2 regions of the Phytohabitans houttuyneae genome follow, and region 1 is predicted to be linked to the other one. Evidence: riboswitches for the same ligand, from Rfam matches in the RefSeq annotation. Region 1 holds a riboswitch; the other holds the start of a gene.
What was found. A riboswitch is a leader RNA that binds a small molecule or an ion and turns the genes downstream of it on or off. The one in region 1 is predicted to bind cobalamin.
Positions count from the first base shown of each region.

Region 2: it holds a riboswitch for cobalamin, as region 1 does, so the genes downstream of both, Phou_RS04380 (CbtB domain-containing protein) here and Phou_RS31030 (ribonucleoside-diphosphate reductase subunit alpha) in region 1, are expected to answer to the same signal.

Region 1 covers NZ_BLPF01000002.1:1,730,969-1,737,868, forward strand. The annotation lists gene Phou_RS31000 (helix-turn-helix transcriptional regulator) at 1-527, opposite strand, end outside; gene Phou_RS31005 (aldo/keto reductase) at 631-1,629, shown strand; gene Phou_RS31010 (sugar efflux transporter) at 1,601-2,824, opposite strand; gene Phou_RS31015 (Rieske (2Fe-2S) protein) at 2,868-3,290, opposite strand; gene Phou_RS31020 (LysE family translocator) at 3,294-3,881, opposite strand; gene Phou_RS31025 (aminotransferase-like domain-containing protein) at 3,968-5,380, shown strand; cobalamin riboswitch at 5,438-5,648, shown strand; gene Phou_RS31030 (ribonucleoside-diphosphate reductase subunit alpha) at 5,780-6,900, shown strand, end outside.
Region 2 covers NZ_BLPF01000001.1:938,882-945,781, forward strand. The annotation lists gene Phou_RS04365 (cobyrinic acid a,c-diamide synthase CobB) at 1-562, opposite strand, end outside; gene cobO (cob(I)yrinic acid a,c-diamide adenosyltransferase) at 556-1,158, opposite strand; gene Phou_RS04375 (VWA domain-containing protein) at 1,158-3,020, opposite strand; cobalamin riboswitch at 3,072-3,244, shown strand; gene Phou_RS04380 (CbtB domain-containing protein) at 3,279-3,467, shown strand; gene Phou_RS04385 (CbtA family protein) at 3,472-4,203, shown strand; gene Phou_RS04390 (hypothetical protein) at 4,200-4,556, shown strand; gene Phou_RS04395 (VOC family protein) at 4,561-4,968, shown strand; gene Phou_RS04400 (MmcQ/YjbR family DNA-binding protein) at 4,957-5,304, opposite strand; gene Phou_RS04405 (hypothetical protein) at 5,383-5,790, shown strand; gene Phou_RS04410 (MmcQ/YjbR family DNA-binding protein) at 5,796-6,137, shown strand; gene Phou_RS04415 (DUF3224 domain-containing protein) at 6,174-6,578, shown strand.

The DNA of each region.
Region 1 (6,900 bases):
TGGCGGGCGTGGCGGTCCTCCTCCTCGGGCGGATGGACCGTGCGGGCGGCGGGTTCGGTAAACCAGCGGTAAGCCATGTACCGCCGGTCGCCGGTGAACCTTGTGTGGTCGCCCATCAGCAGGAGCGACGCCCTGTTCTGGGCGAGGACCTCGCCGAGGTCGGACAGCACCAGCGCGGGGGTGTCGCCGAGCAGGTCGAGCATGCGGATCAGGCCGGCGCGCGCCAGGCGGGCCACGCCGTCGGCGGGCGGCGGCTGGTGGCCGGCGAGGTGAAACAGGTGGTCGCGCTCGTCGTCGGACAGGCGCAACGCCCGGGCCAGCGCACCGAGCAGCTGGGTCGACGGCTGGCTGCTGCGGCCCTGTTCGAGGCGTACCACGTAGTCGACCGACATGCCGGAGAGCATCGCCACCTCCTCCCGGCGCAGGCCGGTGGTGCGGCGGCGCGGGCCGCCGGCGATGCCGACCTCGCCCGGGCGGATCGCCTCGCGGCGGCGGCGCAGGAAGTCGGCTAGCTCGTCACGCTGCATGTCTTCATGCTGCCTCGCGTCCGGCGGGCCCAGCCAGGGAGCGGCTCTCCCACGATGAGCGCTCCGCTCCCGCACCGCCCGTCGCCGGCGCAGTGTGGGTCGCATGCAGACACGGAAACTGGGAAGTACCGGCCCGGCAGTATCCGCGCTGGGACTGGGTGCGATGGGCATGTCCGGCGGCGCCTACGGTCCGGCCGACCGCGGGGAGAGCATCGCCACCGTGCACGCCGCGCTGGACGCGGGCGTCACTCTGATCGACACCGGCGACTTCTACGCCATGGGCCACAACGAGCTGCTGCTCGCCGAGGCGCTGCGCGGGCGGGACCGGGACGGCTACCTGCTGAGCGTGAAGTTCGGCCAGCTGCGGGGGCCGGGTCATGTGTTCGGCGGGCCGGACGGCCGGCCCGAGGCGGTGCGAAACTTCCTGGCCTACTCGCTGACCAGGCTGGGCGTCGACCACATCGACATCTACCGCCCCGCGCGGCTGGACCCGGCCGTGCCGATCGAGGAGACGGTCGGCGCGATTAAGGAGATGGTCGACGCCGGGTACGTGCGGCACATCGGCCTGTCGGAGGTCGACGCCGCCACGATCCGGCGGGCACACGCGGTACATCCGATCGCCGACCTGCAGATCGAGTACTCGCTGCTGTCCCGCGCGGTGGAGGCGGACGTCCTGCCCACGCTGCGGGAGCTCGGCATCGGCCTGACCGCGTACGGCGTGCTCAGCCGCGGCCTCATCTCGGGCCACTGGGCCGCCGGCCGGGTGGCCGGCCCCGGCGACATGCGCGGCATCAGCCCCCGGTTCACCGGCGACAACGTGACGCACAACCTCGCGCTCGTGGACGCGCTACGCCGGGTCGCCGAGGCGAAGGACTGCACCGTCGCGCAGCTCGCCATCGCCTGGGTCGCCGCGCAGGGCGACGAGATCGTGCCGCTGGTCGGCGCGCGCACCCGCGCGCGGCTGGCCGAGGCGCTGCCCGCGGCGCAGCTGCGCCTCACCGGTGACGACCTCGCCGAGATAGAGAAGGCGGTACCGGCGGGCTCGGCGCGCGGTGACCGGTACCCGGCCGCGTTCATGGCGAGCTTGGGCGTGGGGAACTGAGCCTGGAGCGGCCGCGCGGGTCGGTCGCCAGCAGGACGAGCAGGCCGGCGAGGCACAGGGCCGAGGCGATGAGGAACGCGTACCGGTAGCCGAAGCGCTGGGACAGGCCGAACAGCGGACCGGCCAGCATCGCGCCGACCGGGAACGAGTTGATGAACAGCGTCGTCACCCGCCCGGGCTGCTCCGGCAGCATGTCCTGCATGTAGGAGATGCCGAGGCCGGCCACCGCCGCGATGAAAGCCGCGTTGAGGATCTGGGCGCCACCCAGCGCCCAGACCGACGGCGTGATCGTGGCGAACGCGTAGTACGCGACACCGCAGCCCGCCCCGGCGAGCACCAGCACGCGGATCCGGATCCGGCTCGCCAGCACGCCGAGGCTGAGCATGAGCGGGATCTCCAGCGCGGCGCACAGGCCGAGGATCAGGCCCGCGTCGGTCGCGTCGCCGCCCAGGTCGGCGTCGATGTACAGCGGCAACGCCTGCACGCACAGGGTCATCGGGCACTGCAGGAGCGTGAACGCCGCCGCGGTCCTCAACAGCGTCGAGCGGGAGGCCGATGGCGTGCCGGCGAGATCGGGCGCCGGTCCTGCCGTCGACAGTGGAGCGTCCACTTTGTGCAGAAGGAGCACGGCGATGAGCGCCGCGACCACGTACATCGCGGCGGCCGCGACGAAGATGGAGGCGAAACCGCCGGCCCGCAGCAGGATGGCGGCGAGCGGCGGCCCGGCGACCCAGGACGCCGAAAAGACCGTCCGAAGTGTACTGATGCCCATCGCCGCGCTGGCGCCGCCGCGGGTCAGGTGTTGCCGGGCGTAGGCGAGCGCCTGCGGAAACAGCGCGCCGGCCAGCGCGGTCGCCGTCGCCGTCAGCGCGAGCAGCGCCCAGTAGTCGCGCACGAAAGCGGTCAGGCCCATTCCGACCAGGCCCGCCACGGACGTGGCGACCAGCAGCTCTCGCCGGATCGCGCGCCGGTCGGACAACCGGCCGACCAGCGTCGCCGCGACCACGCCGGACAGCGGCGCGACGATCAGGAAGACCGTCAGCTGGACCGGGCTGGCCCGGACCGCCGTGCTCAGAAACAGCGCGCGGAACGGCTCGACCACCGCGCCGGAGACGCCGATCGCGAAGAAGAGCAGACCGAGGGGGAGCAGGGCCCGACCGCCGCGCCGCGATCGCGGCACCACACCCACGGCCATGGAACGCAGGGTAGCGCCAGCACCGATCGACAACCATGCATTTTTAGGGCGGGGTCGCCTGTACGCGGCCGGCGACCACGCGGGTGCGCAGGAGCGGCTGGCCGGTGGCGGCGGGACCGTGCACGACGGCGCCGTCGGTGAGCCTGAAGGTGCTGCCGTGCCACGGGCAGACCATGCAGTCGGCGCCGTCCACTGTGGTCAGTTCGCCGTCGGCGAGTGGGCCGGTCTGGTGGCCGCAGTGCGCGATCATCGCGGTCATCCCGGCGTCGGTGCGGGTGACCAGCACCGGCACCTCGCCGATGCGGGCGGCCAGTGGCCTGCCGCCGGTGAGGGCGTCCTGCGCGCACAGGTCCTGCCAGCCCTGCGGCGCTGGATTCCCGCCGCGATGCCGGGCAAACGCGGCCGCGCCCGGTCTGCCCGGCCGGAACGGTGACAGGCCGAGACCGAACCAGCAGCGCGACCGCATAGGTCAGCCGGCCAGGACGGTGAACAGGCCGAGACCGAAGTAGATCGAGGCGACCACGCGGTTCCCGGACGCCCGGCGGCGCAGCCACGGGCCGATCGCGTTGGCGGCCAGGCAGTAGGTGATGTCGGCGGCCAACGCCAGCGCGAAGAGGACCGCGCCGAACAGCGGCAGCTCGCTCTCCGAGCGGACGAACTGGGGCAGGAACGCCAGGAAGAACAGCACGACCTTCGGGTTGAGCGCGTTGATGAGCGCGCCGTCCAGGAAGAGCCGGGCGGGCGAGGCCGGCCGCACGGTCTCGGTGCCGGGCCCGGCCTTGCTGCGCAGCGCCTGTACGCCGAGGTAGACCAGGTAGCCGACGCCGGCGTACTTGACCACGGTGAAGGCGACCGGCGAGGCGGCCACGAGCGCGGCCACCCCGATACCGGCGAGCGCGATGTGCAGCAGTGTGCCGGCCTCGACGCCGAGCGCCGACGCGAGCCCCGCGCGGAGCCCCTGCGCGGCGGTCCGGGTGACGATGAAGATCATGTTCGGTCCCGGTATCGCGATGAGCGTCAGCGAGGCGAGCGTGAAGGCGATCATCCGGCTGGTCATTTCTCCTCCTGCGGCAGGGCGGTGAAGGTCCTGACCAGTAGTCTTCGGAAGATCGAGGAGGGTCACCCGGGCCATTGGAGGCGGAAGTGGACCGGTTGTGGGCGGCGCCTGAGCTGCTGGAGGTGCTCGGCGACTGGGCCGACCGGCCCGGCCCGATGTACCAGCGGCTCTCCGCCGCCGTCCGCGACGCCGTGGCGCAGGGCAACCTGGTCGCCGGCGACCGGCTCCCCTCCGAGCGAGACCTGGCCAAGGCGCTCGCGGTCAGCCGCGCCACCGTGGTGTCCGCGTACGACGACCTGCGCGCCGAGTCCATTGTGGACAGCCGGCAGGGCAGCGGCACAAGGGTCCGCCGCGGGGTGGCGCCGGAGCGCACGGGGCGCGTGCACGGCGGTACGGCGACCGCGATCGTGCAGCGGCTGATCGACACGCCGGGCGAGATGATCTCGTTGGGCAACGTGACGGCTCCCGGGCTGGACCTGCTCACCGAGGAGCTGCACGGGCTGGTGCGCGAGGACCTGGCGCAGGTGCTGGGGGAGTCCGGCTACCACCCGCGTGGCCTGCCGCGGCTGCGCGAGGCGATTGCCGCCCGGTACGCCGCCGCGGGCCTCGCCACCACCGCCGACCAGCTCGTCGTGACCACCGGGGCGAGCCAGGCGATCGCCCTGGTCACCCAGCTGCTGCTGACCCGCGGCAGCACGGTGGTGGTCGAGTCGCCGAGCTGGCCAGGCTGCCTCGACGCGCTCCGGGCCGCCGGGGTGCGCCTTGTCGGGGTGCCCCTGGACGACGAGGGCATCCGGCCCGACCTGCTGGCGCGGGCACTGCCCGAGCACCGCCCCGACCTCGTCTACGTGATGCCGAACGCGCACAACCCGACCGGCGTCACGATGTCCGCGCCCCGGCGGCGGCAGGTGGCCGACCTCGCCGCCCGGCACGGCGTACCGGTGCTGGAGGACAGCCCCGACCCCGGCCTCGATCCGTTGCCGGTCGCGGCGTTCAGCCCGGGGGTGACGCTGACGCTGGGCTCGCTGACCAAGCCGGTGTGGGCGGGCCTGCGGATCGGCTGGGTACGCGCGCCGGCCGACGTGGCCGCCCGCCTCGCCCGGCTCAAGGCGCTGGCCGACCTCGGCTCGCCGGTGCTCGACCAGGCGCTCGCCGCCCGCCTGCTGCCCCGGCTGGACGCGCTGACCGCGGAGCGCGAGGCGGCGTTGCGCGAGCGCCGGGACTTTCTCGAGGCGGCGCTTGCCGAGAGCCTGCCGGCGTGGCGGTGGCGGAGCCCGGCGGCCGGATCGTCACTGTGGATCGAGCTGCCGGGCGCGGACTCGGTCGCGTTCGCACAGGTGGCCCTGCGCCACGGGGTGGAGGTGGTGGCCGGCGCGGCGACCGACCCGACCGGCGCGCACGACTCGTACGTGCGGGTGGGGTTCAACTATCCGCCGCGGACGCTCGCCGCGATGGTCGACCGGCTGCGGCAGGCCTGGGAGGCGACCGGCCGCCGGTGACACGCCCGACACGCCGGCACATCATGTGGTGTTGGCTTTTCCGTGCGGTACCCATATATGGTGTCGCTCGCAGCTGGTTCGGCCGTTCCGTGTGGAGGGTCGAGGCAAGAGGGAACCCCGGTGCGAGTCCGGGACTGCCCCGCAGCGGTGAGTGGGAACGACCGCCGTCATATGGCACTGGACCTTCGGGTCTGGGAAGCGACGGCCAGTAGGTGACCTCCGGGTCGCGCCCGCGAGTCCGAAGACCTGCCAGCGCGCCGCACGCCACCGGGCGTGCGGTGGTCGAAGGCCGCGCGGGACGGTCTGCGCCACAGCCGGGGCGGTGCGCCACGCACCGTGACCGGTGGCGTTCTCCTGCGCGTCCGCCGACCTGGGCAACCGGGTGCGAGGAGGGGGAACATGCAGGTCCGCAAGCGCAACGGCGACACCGAGCCGGTCGACGTCAACAAGATCGTCCGGGCGGTGGAGCGGTGGGTCGCCGACCTGGACGAGGTCGATCCGCTGCGGGTGGCCACCAAGACGATCAGCGGGCTGTACGACGGTGCTACGACGGCCGAGCTGGACAAGCTGTCGATCCAGACGGCCGCCGAGCTGATCGGCGAGGAGCCGCAGTACTCGAAGCTGGCGGCGCGGCTGCTGTCGTCCTATGTGGACAAGGAGGTGCGCGGCCAGGGGGTGGCCAGCTTCAGCCAGTGCGTCCGGTACGCGCACGGGCTGGGCCTGATCGGCGACGGCGTGGCCGGTTTCGTCTCCCGCAACGCGCGCAAGCTCGACGACGCCGTCGACCTGGCCGGCGACCTGCGCTTCGAGTACTTCGGGCTGCGCACCGTCGCCGACCGCTACCTGCTGCGCCACCCGCAGACCCGCCTTGTCGTGGAGACGCCGCAGTACTGGCTGCTGCGGGTGGCCTGCGGCCTGTCGCGGACGCCGGCCGAGGCGATCGGCTTCTACCGGCTGATGTCGAGCCTGGCGTACCTGCCGAGCTCGCCGACCCTCTTCAACTCCGGCACCCGGCACACCCAGATGTCCTCGTGCTTCCTGGTGGACTCGCCGCGCGACGAGCTGGACTCGATCTACGAGCGGTACCACCAGGTGGCGCGGCTGTCGAAGTTTTCCGGCGGCATCGGGATCTCCTGGAGCCGCATCCGCGGGCGCGGCGCGCTCATCCGCGGCACCAACGGCAGGTCGAACGGGATCGTGCCGTTCCTCAAGACGCTCGACGCCGGCGTGGCAGCGGTCAACCAGGGCGGCCGGCGCAAGGGCGCGGCGTGCGTGTACCTGGAGCCGTGGCACCCGGACATCGAGGAGTTTCTGGAGCTGCGGGACAACACCGGCGAGGAGGCGCGGCGCACCCACAACCTGAACCTCGCCAACTGGATACCGGACGAGTTCATGCGCCGGGTCGAGGCGGACGGCGAGTGGTCGCTGGTCGACCCGTCGGACGCGCCGGAGCTGCCGGACCTGTGGGGTGAGGAGTTCGACGAGGCGTACCGGGCCGCGGAGAAGAAGGCCGTCAAGAC
Region 2 (6,900 bases), on a different contig from region 1:
ACGGCGCGGCGACCGCTGAGTGGCGGCGCAGCACGCCGAGCACCGGCGTGCCGACCTCCTCGCACGCGTCCCGCAGCAGCGCCTCGTGCCGGTCGGAGCCGACCCGGTTGAGGACCACGCCGGCCAGCCGCACGCTGCCGAACGACCGGAACCCGTGCACCAGCGCCGCCACCGACCGCCCCTGCGCGGACGCGTCGACGACGAGCAGGACCGGCGCGGCGAGCAGTGCGGCAACGTGCGCGGTGGAGCCGAAGTCGCCGGCGCCCACGCGCCCGTCGTACAGGCCCATCACGCCCTCGACCACCGCCAGCTCGGCACCCGCGGCGCCGTACGCGAAGAGCGGGCCGATCCGCTCCTCACCCACCAGCACCGGGTCGAGGTTGCGGCCGGGGCGGCCGGCGGCGAGCGTGTGGTAGCCCGGGTCGATGTAGTCGGGGCCCACCTTGAAACCGGCCACCCGCGTGCCCCGCGCGGCGAACGCGGCCAGCAGCCCCGTCGCGACCGTCGTCTTGCCGTGCCCGGAGGCGGGCGCCGCGATGACCAGGCGTGGGACGGTCACCACTCGATGCCCTGCTGCCCCTTGCGCCCCGCGTCCATCGGATGCTTGACCTTCGTCATGTCGGTCACCAGGTCGGCCGCGGCGACGAGGTCGGGGTGCGCCTCGCGCCCGGTGACCACCACGTGCTGCGAGCCGGGCCGGTCGCGCAGCGCCGCCACGACGTCCGCGACGTCGACCCAACCCCACTTCATCGGGTACGTGAACTCGTCGAGCACATAGAACCGGTAGGCTTCCGCGGCCAGGTCGCGTTTGACCTGCGCCCACCCCTCGGCCGCCTCCGCCGCGTGGTCGCGCTCCGTGCCGGGGCGCTGGATCCACGACCAGCCCTCGCCCATCTTGTGCCAGGTGACCGCGCCGCCCTCGCCGGTGCGGCCGAGCGCGCGGAGCGCCGCCTCCTCACCGACCTTCCACTTCGGACTCTTCACGAACTGGTACACCACGATCGGCCAGCCGGCACTCCACGCCCGCAGCGCCATCCCGAACGCGGCCGTGGACTTGCCCTTGCCCTGTCCGGTGTGGACGGCCAGGACGGGCTGGCGCCGCCGCTCGCGCGTGGTGAGCCCGTCGTCTGGCACGGTGTCCGGCTTGCCCTGCGGCATCAGGCCGCCCTCCCCAACCGGTTGGTGGCTGACAGCTGCGCGAGCGGCACGCACGGCGCGTCGAGCGCCACGGCCAGCCGCCGCGCGAGGCCCAGCCGCACCGGCCCGGCCTCGCAGTCGACCACAACGGACGTGGTGCCGGCCAGTGACGGCACCACGCCCAGCGGGTCGGGTCCCGCCGTGTTGCGGCCGTCGGTGACGAGCACGAGCAGCGGGCGGCGGCGTGGATCCCGGCGGCGCTCGGCGCGCAGCGTGCGCGCGGCCGCCTCCAGCCCGGCGGCCAGCGGTGTGCGACCGCCGGTGCGCAGGCGGGCGAGCTTCTGCACGCCCACCTCGTGGCTGGAGGTCGGCGGCAGCACCTCGTCCGCGCCGGCGCCCCGAAATGTGATCATGCCGACCCGGTCGCGCCGCTGGTAGGCGTCGCGCAGCAGTGACAGCACCGCCGCCTTGACGGTCGTCATCCGCTGCCGCGCGGCCATCGAGCCGGACGCGTCGACGACAAAGAGCACGAGGTTGGACTCCTTGCCCACGTGCACCGCCTCGCGCAGGTCGGCCGGCTCGACAGTGCGGCTGCCCCGCGCGGCCGCCGCCAGCAGCGTGGCGGGCAGGTGCGGCGCACCGGCGCCCTGCGGCAGGCGCGCGCCGACCACGCGGCCGCGCCGGGCGTACGCGAGTGAGCGCCGGCCCGCGTGTGCCCGCTCCCCGGTCTTGGGCAGCGTCAGCACACGCGGCCGGTACGGCTGTCCGGGCGCGGCGGCCGCCTGCTCCGCCGCGTCATCGCCCGCACTGTCCTCACCGTCCTCATCGGACCGCGTGCCACGGCCGCCCGGCGGGTCCGGCTCCGGCTGCGGGTCCTCATTGGACAGTGTTTCCTCCAGCCGCTCCTCGTCGGTGCCGGGCGGGTCGAGCGGGTCGCGGCGGCGCCGGTGCGGCAGCGCCAGCCGGGCGGCGTCCCGGATGTCGCCGGCGCTCACCTCGTCCCGCCCGTGCCACGCCGCGAGCGTCAGCGCCGCCCGCGCCACGACGATGTCGGCGCGCAGGCCGTCCACTCCGTACGCCAAGCAGATGCGGGCGATCCGGTCCAGCTCGCCGTCCGGCAGCCGCACCGAAGCCAGCCTCTCCCGCGCGGCCACGATCCGCCCGGCCAGCTCGGCATCCTCGGCCGCCCAGCGCGCGGCGAAGCCGTCCGGGTCCGCGTCGTACGCCAGGCGCCGCCGCACCACCTCGGCCCGCGGCGCGGGCTCGTCCGGCGAGGTCACCGACACCACGAGGCCGAAGCGGTCGACGAGCTGCGGGCGCGGCTCGCCCTCCTCCGGGTTCATCGTGCCGACGAGCAGGAAGCGCGCCGCGTGCTTGACCGACACACCGTCCCGCTCCACGTGCGCGCGGCCCATCGCCGCCGCGTCGAGCAGCAGGTCGACCAGGTGGTCGGGAAGGAGGTTGACCTCGTCCACATAGAGCAGTCCACGGTGGGCGGTGGCCAGAATCCCTGGCTCGTAAGCCTTTACGCCGTCGGCGAGCGCGCGCTGGATGTCGAGCGTACCGACCACGCGGTCCTCCGTCGCGCCCACCGGAAGCTCCACAAGGGACGATCGGCGCCGGGTGACCGGCGGGTCGGCGGCGTGCGGCCCGTCGGGGCACTCGGCGTCGGGCGCGGCCGGATCACAGGCGAAGCGGCAGCCGCGGACCGCGTCGATCTCGGGCAGCAGCGCGGCGAGCGCGCGCACGACTGTCGACTTCGCGGTGCCCTTCTCGCCGCGGACGAGCACGCCGCCGATCGCCGGGTTGACGGCGGTGAGCAGCAGTGCGAGCCGCAGGTCGGCGAGGCCGACGATCGCGGAGAACGGGTAGGCCGCGGGCATGCCGGCCATGCTGGCCCAGCCGGAGGGCTGGCGTCAAACACCTGTCCGGAGTTACGCTGCCCACGCCACGGTGCTCGGGAAGCCGGTGAGATTCCGGCGTGGTCCTCGCCACTGTGACCGGGGAGTGCTCCCCCGCTGCACCACTGGACCGGCGACGGTCTGGGAAGGTCGTGGGAGCGCGTTGATCCGGGAGCCAGGAGACCGGCCGTGGCAGTTGGACCGCATCGCCACGAGGCATGGACGAGAGGAACACCTGGCATGGCCGCACCCTCGCCACCCACCGCATCCGTCACCCAGATCCGCGTGCCCGTCGCCGCTTGGCTGCTCGTGGCGTTCGCACTGCTCGCGGTGTTCGTGTTGTTGCAGCTCAACGGCACAGCGTTCGCGGAGCAGATCCACGAGTTCACACACGACGGGCGGCACGCGCTCGGCGTTCCCTGCCACTAGCGCCATGTCCTCCCTCACCCTCGGCGCCGTGCTGCGCCGGGCGGCTCTGGCCGGGCTGTTCGCCGGCGTGGCCGCCGCGCTCGTCGCGCTGCTCGTCGTCGAGCCGCAGATCGACAAGGCGCTCGTGATCGAGGAGACCCGTTCCGGAGCGGGAGCGCATGAGGAGCCGGTCTTCGGCCGCGCGACACAGGTGTTCGGCGGCATGCTCGCGGCGGTCGCCGTCGCCGTGTGCCTCGCGCTCGTGGTGGGCGTGGTCTTCGCCCGGGTGCGGCACCGGCTGCCGGCCACCACCGACTTTGGACGGTCGGCGCTGCTGGCGTTGATCGGCTTCACGACGGTCGTGCTGCTGCCCGCGCTCAAGTACCCGCCAAACCCGCCCGGCGTCGGCGACCCGGACACCGTCACCGAGCGCACCGTGCAGTACCTGACGCTGATCGCGGCCGCGGTCGCCGTGACGTGGCTCGCCTTCCTCGTGCACGACCGCTTGGCCGCCCGCCCGTGGCCGCCGGCCCACCGCGCGGCGCTCGCGGTGTCGGTCGCCGCCGTCGGATACATCGCGCTGCTCATGACGTGGCCGGCCAGCCCCGACAGCGTGCCCTCGGACATCCCGGCCGCCCTGCTGTGGGACTTCCGGCTGGCGTCGCTGGGCGAGCTGGCGACACTGTGGACGGTGCTGGGGCTGGGCTTCGGCCTGCTGCTGACGCCCCGCACGGTCGCGGCGCCCGCGCCGGCGTGAGCGCGGTCACGGTCACGGTGTGCCGCGGCTGCTGCTGCGGCACCGCCCGCAAACACCCGGGCGTCGACCACGACGGCCAGGTGGGTCGCCTGCGCGCCGCGGCGGGCCACCACCATCGGGTGCGGACCAGCGGCTGCCTCAACGTCTGCGGCGAGTCCAACGTGGTCGTCGTGCAGCCCGCACCCGAGGCGCGGCGCGGTGGCGCCCGCCCGGTGTGGCTGGGCACCGTGCTCGACGGCGACGTGGAGTCGCGCATCGCCGAGTGGGTGCGCGCCGGCGGTCCCGGCGTGGCGCCGATGCCGCCCGCTCTTCGGGCACTGGCCTTCCCGGCGCCGCGGTGGAAGGCACACTGAGATCATGACTGTGCGACAGCTGCGACTGGCCGTGACGGCCGACGACTACGAGGCCGCGCTCCGCTTCTACCGCGACGTGCTCGGGCTGACCGAGCAGGCGACCTACCACCGCCCTGACGGGGACGGGCGGGTCACGATCCTGGAGGCGGGCCGGGCGACGCTGGAGCTGATCGAGCCGTCCTACGCCGAGTACATCGACGACGTCGAGGTGGGGCGCCGGGTGGCCGGGCACGTGCGGGTGGCCTTCGAGGTGGAGGACTCGGCGGCGGCGACCGCGCGGGCCGCCGAGGCGGGCCTCGAGGTGATCGCCGAGCCGCGGCGCACCCCGTGGGACTCGCTCAACGCCCGCGTCGACGGCCCGGCCCACCTGCAGCTGACGATCTTTCAGGAGCTGGGCGAGTCAGCGCAGTGACGCCTCGTACTCCGCGATGACCTTCTTGGGCACGCACATCCGCCAGGCGTCGGTGACGAGCTCGCGCATCTCCGCCTCGTCGATCTTCGCGAGCCAGACCTGCACCCAGTTGTAGCGCTCGTCCGACTTGATCGGCATGAAGAACTTGTCCGGCTCGGCAGCGATCAGCGCGGCGCGCTCCTCCTTCGGGTAGCCGAAGCCCATCTCGGTCTCGTCCCGGGAGAGCGCCACGAAAACGATCTGGCCGACCCGGAACTTCACGCGGTCGCGCACCATCGCCTCGTACGCGCGCGGGAGCGAGAGCGCCACCGCGCGGATGTCGTCCGCGGTCACCATCGGCCTACCGTACCTCCGGCGCCCGTGCTATGGTCGGCCCGTAACTAGACAGTGGCTAGATCGAGATGGGACAAGATCATGTTGCTGAGCGACGAAAGCCGGTACGTCGCCGGCGTGCTGCTGATCACGATCGTGACGATCGAGTTCGGCGGCTGGTTCATGACGAAGATCGTCCGCGGCCAGGTGCCGATGACCGACTTCCAGAAGGCGTTCGCGCGGGCCGGCCACGCCCACGCCGGGGTGCTCGTGACGCTCGGCCTGATCTGCCAGGTGCTCGCCGACGCCACCACCTTGAGCGGCGCGGCCGACTGGGTCGCGCGCCTCGGCGTTCCGGCGGCCGCGATCCTCATGTCGGGCGGCTTCTTCGCCTCCTCCGCCGGGCGCGGCATCACCCAGCCCAACCGCTTCTTCTGGGTCCTCTGGCTCGGCGCGGCCGCCCTCGCCGCCGGCACGGTCACCCTCGGCGTCGGTCTTCTCATAGCCTGAGGGGCATGACGTGGGATGAGCTGCTGGCGTACTGCCTGGCCAAGCCGGGTGCGTGGCAGGACGAGCCCTGGGAGGGCGACGTCGTGGTGAAGGTCGGCAGCAAGATCTTCGCGTTCCTCGGGTCCGGCGAGGGCGTCGGCGTCAAGTGCGGGCCCAACCGCGAGGTCGCCGACGAGTGGCTGCTCCGCTACCCCGAGGACGCGTCGGCGTCGGCCTACATCGGCCGCTCCGGGTGGAACTCCCTCCGCATCGGCGGCAAGATCCCCGACGACGAGATCCGCGAGGCGGTCGACGGCTCGTACGACGCGGTGCTCGCCAAACTACCCAAACGCGAGCGCCCTACCTGACACCGGTTGTCAGGGTCGTGCGGCATGCTGTGGCACATGACGGAGTACGCCAAGGGCACGTTCACCATCGACGGCTGGGACCAGGAAACCTTCGACGAGGCCGAGGCCGAGGGCGCGACGCTGGCGCAGGCGACGGTGACGAAGACCTTCACCGGTGACCTGACCGGCACGAGCAGCACCCGCATCCTGATGTGCACGACGCAGGTCGAGACCTCCGCGGCCTACGTGGGGTTCGAGCGCTTCAGCGGCACGGCCGGCGGGCGGACCGGCACGTTCGTCCTGCACCACAGTGCCACCGCCGACGCGGACGCCGGCCAGGCACTGCACTGGGCCATCGTGCCCGACTCCGGCACCGGCGACCTCCGCACCATCCGCGGCACCGGCCAGATCACCGTCGACGCCGACGGTGGCCACGCATACACCCTGGAGTACACGCTCTAGCTCTGGTCCGGACCCCACGACCTTGAAAGATCCAACCCAAAGAGATCCGGGCTACCGCGACGTCCGCCGTGGTCTAGACCGTTGCTCCCGCGGCCTCACCCTCCGCGGTCGCCAGGCGCCGGGAGTGCGCGAGTCAGCCCGCAGTTCGGCACCGTCGTCGCAGTCTGTGACTGTCGATCAGTTGGGGTCGGTGTCAGCCTCGAATCTTGGTGAGTTAGCGCGTTATTTCGACGCTAACTTGCCAAGATCTGCCGGAGCGGGCTCCTGGGTTGAGCTGAGCGACCGCGGAGGGTGAGGTCGATCTGCTCTCCAGGGGCCGCAA